2 regions of the Microbacterium sp. STRO-2N genome follow, and region 2 is predicted to be linked to the other one. Evidence: predicted binding sites of a transcription regulator. Region 2 holds the regulator's gene; the other holds the start of a gene.

Region 1 (2,393 bases), 880 kb from region 2:
AGAACGTTGCCCGTGACGGGCGAGGTCATCACGCGCTCCCAGCCGGGTGCGGTGGCGGCGAGAGTGCGCGCGGTGCCGGGATCGATGGGTCCGTACCCGGCGAGCAGGCACGGATCGTCGGAGACCCCGATCATCGTGAGTACGGGGACCGTGACCTGCACGGTGGCCTGGATGGCGGCGAGTCCGGTTCCGGCGACGCAGTCGTCGGGTCCCGCGGTGAGCAGCACGTCGGCGGCGATGTCGGCGCGGAGCTGGTCCATGGTGCGGGTGTCGCTGGGGTCGCCGCAGGAACCGCTGGCGCCTTCGCCGTTGTCGGATGTGTCTGTGTGGGCGGCCGGCGACGCGTCGTCGCCATCGCCGTTGCTGATGCGCGCGGCGTCGTCGTCGTCGGCGGCGGCGGCGGTGGCGGTGTCGCGGGCCGCGATGACGCAGCGGGCCTGCACGGTCAGCCGGTCGTGGATGCCGTGGATGAGGACGGCGTCGTGGGTGAGGGAGAGCGTGGCGAGCCCGTCGGCCAGGTCGATCACCCGCACGTCGCGGGCGGCGACCGCGTCGGCATGCCGCTGCGCGAGCGGCTGCTCGAGAAATCGTTCGGCGATCGCCTTCAGCACCGGCGCGAGTCGTCCGGGTGTGAGCGACGCCGCGCGGTCCACGGCGACGCGCACGAACTCGGCGCGCGCATCGTCGTCGTCGATGGGGTCGCCGATGTCGTGGATCACGGTGAGGTGCTGTCGCGAGATCTCGCCCCGCTGCAACGCGTCCACCGCGGTCGCGAACCGTACGCACAGATCGGCGGACTCCGACAGCAGCCGGGTCACCGTCCACTCCGACACTCGAGTCGACGTGGCGAGGTCGGCCACCAGTGCCCGCCGCGCCAGCTCGACCCGGCGCCGCTGCTCCGCGCTCGCGTCCGCAGCCGCGGTGACCGACGCCGCCGCATCCGCCAACAATCGGATCTCCACAGCATCCGCCGCAGCACGAGCACGACGGCCGACCTCGAAAAGATCGACGATGCGGTCAGTCTGCGCGCACCCCGGAACGGAGCCGGGAGAAGGATGCGAAGACATGGGCGCTCACAGACGGGAAGAATCACGGACGCACGAGGCTCCTGCGCGAAATCCGCGCCAGCACTCTCTCGTCAATCAGCGGCTACGCCGCGCCCGCTCTTCGTCCGTGAGGACCGTCTCAGTCATCGAACCTTTGTGCTAACAGAGTATCGCCCGCGATCTCGTAACACAAGAACAAATACGCGATGGAATTCACGGGGCCACACCGGCTTCTGCAGCCCTCGCCTCCCGAGGACGGCACCGCCGCGGCATCCGTCGCCGGTCACGCGGTGAAGACGCGCCGGGGCATCCGCCGTGGCGCAGGCTGCATGCCCGCGACGAGCTCGCTCCGGTACAGCTCCGTCAGCGCGCCGATCCCGCCGGCGTACGCTGCTCGCTGCCGCGCGGCGTTCGAGCCGTCGCGCAGCACGCGCTCGAACAGCTCGTCGACGAGCTCGCGCTCGTGGGCATCGAGCAGGTGCGGCTCCGCGAACGCGTGGAGCTCCTGGAGCGCCTCACGCGCCGGTACGAGCCGGAGGGACCGAGGATGTACCAGGGCCGCGCGCACGCCGTAGCGCGCCGCGTGCCAGAGCGCGGCATCCGTGATGTCGACGCCCTCGGAGGCGACTCGCGACGCCTCGGCAGCGGCCATGACGAGCGCGCGTGTGAGCAGAGCCAGGGCGACGCTGGAACGCCCGTCGAGCTGAGCGTCGAAGACGCGCACCTCGACCGTGGGGTAGCGAGCCGACAGCCGCACGTTCCAGTTGATCGTGCCGGGGTCGGACGTCGCGCCGACTCCCCGCAGGGCCGCGAGCGTGCGGTCGAGGTCGGCCGCGTCGGCGAATCGCGGTGGCGCGCCGTACGTCGTCCAGCGGCGGCCGTGGATCGAGCGCCAGCTGTCGAACCCGGTGTCGACGCCGTGCCAGAAGGGGGAGCCGGCCGACAGTGCGAGAAGAGTCGGCAGCCAGTCCCGCAGCAGATTCGAGGCACGGATGCCGTACTCGCGGTCGGGGATCGCCACGTGCACGTGCAGCCCGTTGATCTGGTGGTCGGGGGTCACCCCCGCGATGTCGCCGGCGATGTGCGCGTACCGGGCGTCGGCGCTGATGCCCGCGCGCGGCTGCGTGCGGAACGGCGTGCCGCTGCCCGCGGCGACCAGACCCGCGGCATCCGCCCACGACCGCAGCCGCGCACGGAACCCGTGCACCGCGTCGAGGGCCTCCCCGGCCGTCGCGAGCACGGGCGAGGCGTGTTCGAGCTGGGAGGGGAAGAACTCCTTGCCCACGACGCCGCCGCCGAACGGCCGCAGCGCGTCGATGGCCTCGGCGGCCCGGTCGGTCGCGATCA
Region 2 (2,393 bases):
CCGTCGCCGTCGGAGGTCGCGGCGGCCGTCAGAACGCGGTGCGCGGCCCGCGTCGTGGTGGTCCAGGTGTCGGCGAACGCGTCGGAGTCCACGACGCGGGTCACGGTCTGGGTGAGGAGGTTGCTGAGCCCCTCTGCGGCCGGCGCCTCGAGCAGCCGGAGCGCATCCGTGGCGCGCGGCGGGAGGCCGAGCTGCGCGATGCCGTCGAACACGTCGGCGGTGAGCGCCTCGAAGTCGACCTGCGCCTCGACGGCTTCAACCGTCTCGTCGACGAGCATCTGCTGCACCGCCGGATCTTCGGCGAGCGGCGCGAGCGTCGCGACGAAGGCGTCCTCGTCGACCAGCTCCAGCCGCGCCCAGGCCGTCACGATCGCGAGGGGAACCAGGATCGTCGCGATGACGATGCACAGTGCTGAGAGGAATGCCCGCCAGCGAGAGCCGCGCGGACCGCGGGCGACGCCCGGTGCCGGGCCGGCTCCGGCGCGGAGCCGGGCGTTCTCGGCCTCGAGCTCCGCCAGGCGGGCGTGAAGATCGGGGGAGTCGGCGACCGGCGCTTCGGCGTTCATCTCCCCCTTATAGCGCGACGCCGCTCACGTGGCTACACGCGTATCGGATGAAACCCGTCATACCGCCCGGAGCACGGCGACGACTTTTCCGAGCACGACCGCGTCATCGCCGAGGATCGGCTCGAACGCGGAGTTGCGGGGGAGCAGCCACGTGTGCCCGTCGCGCTGCCGGAAGGTCTTGACGGTGGCCTCGCCGTCGAGCATGGCGGCCACGATCTCGCCGTTTTCGGCCGTCGCCTGCGAGCGCACCACGACCCAGTCGCCGTCGCAGATGGCGGCGTCGATCATCGAGTCGCCCGACACGCGGAGCATGAAGAGGTCGCCCTTGCCGACCAGCTGCCGGGGGAGCGGGAAGATCTCCTCGATCTGCTGCTCGGCGGTGATCGGCACGCCGGCGGCGATCCGGCCCACGAGAGGCACGAGCGCCGCATCGCCGACCGACGGCGCGCTGTCGGCGGGGCTCTCGGTGGCGGTGCCGGGCAGATCGATCAGCACCTCCATGGCGCGCGTCTTGCCCGCGTCGCGGCGGAGATACCCGCTGAGCTCCAGCTGGTTCAGCTGGTGCGTGACGCTCGACAGCGACTTGAGTCCCACTGCGTCGCCGATCTCGCGCATGCTCGGCGGGTAGCCGTGCCGGGCGATCGAGCGCTGGATCACCTCGAGGATGGCGAGCTGCTTGTCGCTGAGGCTCTTGCGCCGTCGTGTCTGGGGCTTTTCGCGCCCGGCCGCGTCGCTCATGTCCGGCTCCCGTCTCGCGCCCGTCGGAGCGCGGTTTCTTCGAATGTCGGAGGCCCGTGGTGGGGTTCTCGTATCGAAACCGTATCCGGCCGTGACGTGCGAGGGGAACAACTTCGCCGCGTGTCGCGTTCGAGACTCCACATCCGGATTCGGGTATTGACATCGTACAGACTCGAAGATAGCTTCGGAAGAGAGGTTCGCACGTCCCCGCTCCCGGCCGAGCGGGGACTGCGAATCTCTCCCCACCAGAGGAGGACAGCATGACCGCGATCGGCATCACGACGACCGTCGCCTCGCCCGCCGACGCGACGCGCGCCGTCGCCGCCCGCGCGACGCGTCTGCGACTCACGGCTCGCGGACGCCGTGTGCTGGCGCTGATCGCTGCATTGCCGGCCGTGCTCGCCCTGGCCTTCGCGGTCATGAGCGGCGGCTCCGCCCTCGCGTCGCGCGACGACGGCGCCCCCGCCGGCGCGTTCACCACGATCACCGTGGCACCCGGCGACTCGCTCTGGTCCATCGCCGAGGAGGTCGCGCCGTCCGACGATCCGCGCGATGTCGTCGACGAGATCGTCCGGCTGAACGCGCTCGACAGCGCGGCGGTGTGGGCGGGTCAGCGCCTGTCGATCCCGGCGGAGTACGACCAGAAGCCGTAGGGCCATCTGGCGTCACGAGCCGCCGCCGACCCGCGTGCCGCCCTAGCATGGGAGGGGTGAGTCCCCGCCTCGAAGACCTTCCCCTGCGCGCCGATCTCCGTGGGCTGACGCCGTACGGCGCCCCCCAGGCCGCGCTCCCCGTCGCGCTGAACGTCAACGAGAACACGCATCCCGTGCCGCAGGACGTCGCCGACGACATCGTCGACTCGATCGCACTCGCCCTGCGCGATGTCAACCGCTATCCCGATCGCGAGTTCAGCGCGTTGCGCGAGGGCTTCGCCGACTACCTCGGTCACGGGCTGACCCGCGATCAGATCTGGGCCGCCAACGGTTCGAACGAGGTTCTCCAGCACATCCTGCAGGCGTTCGCGGGGCCCGGTCGCACGGCGTTCGGCTTCGCGCCGACCTACTCGATGTATCCGCTCCTCGCCCGCGG

What was found. Region 2 encodes LexA, which represses DNA repair genes until DNA is damaged. Its sites were predicted from a motif close to TCGAACANNTGTTCGA; they were not measured.
Region 1: a site for LexA is predicted at 1,193-1,208, ahead of AC3ANN_RS14515 (HNH endonuclease signature motif containing protein). Genes of this name have one in related genera too.

Annotation. Positions count from the first base shown of each region.
Region 1 covers NZ_CM173223.1:3,132,769-3,135,161, reverse strand. The annotation lists gene AC3ANN_RS14515 (HNH endonuclease signature motif containing protein) at 1-1,067, opposite strand, end outside; gene AC3ANN_RS14510 (carboxylate-amine ligase) at 1,330-2,393, opposite strand, start outside.
Region 2 covers NZ_CM173223.1:2,257,655-2,260,047, reverse strand. The annotation lists gene AC3ANN_RS10585 (hypothetical protein) at 1-566, opposite strand, end outside; gene lexA (transcriptional repressor LexA) at 624-1,304, opposite strand; gene AC3ANN_RS10575 (LysM peptidoglycan-binding domain-containing protein) at 1,565-1,957, shown strand; gene AC3ANN_RS10570 (histidinol-phosphate transaminase) at 2,005-2,393, shown strand, end outside.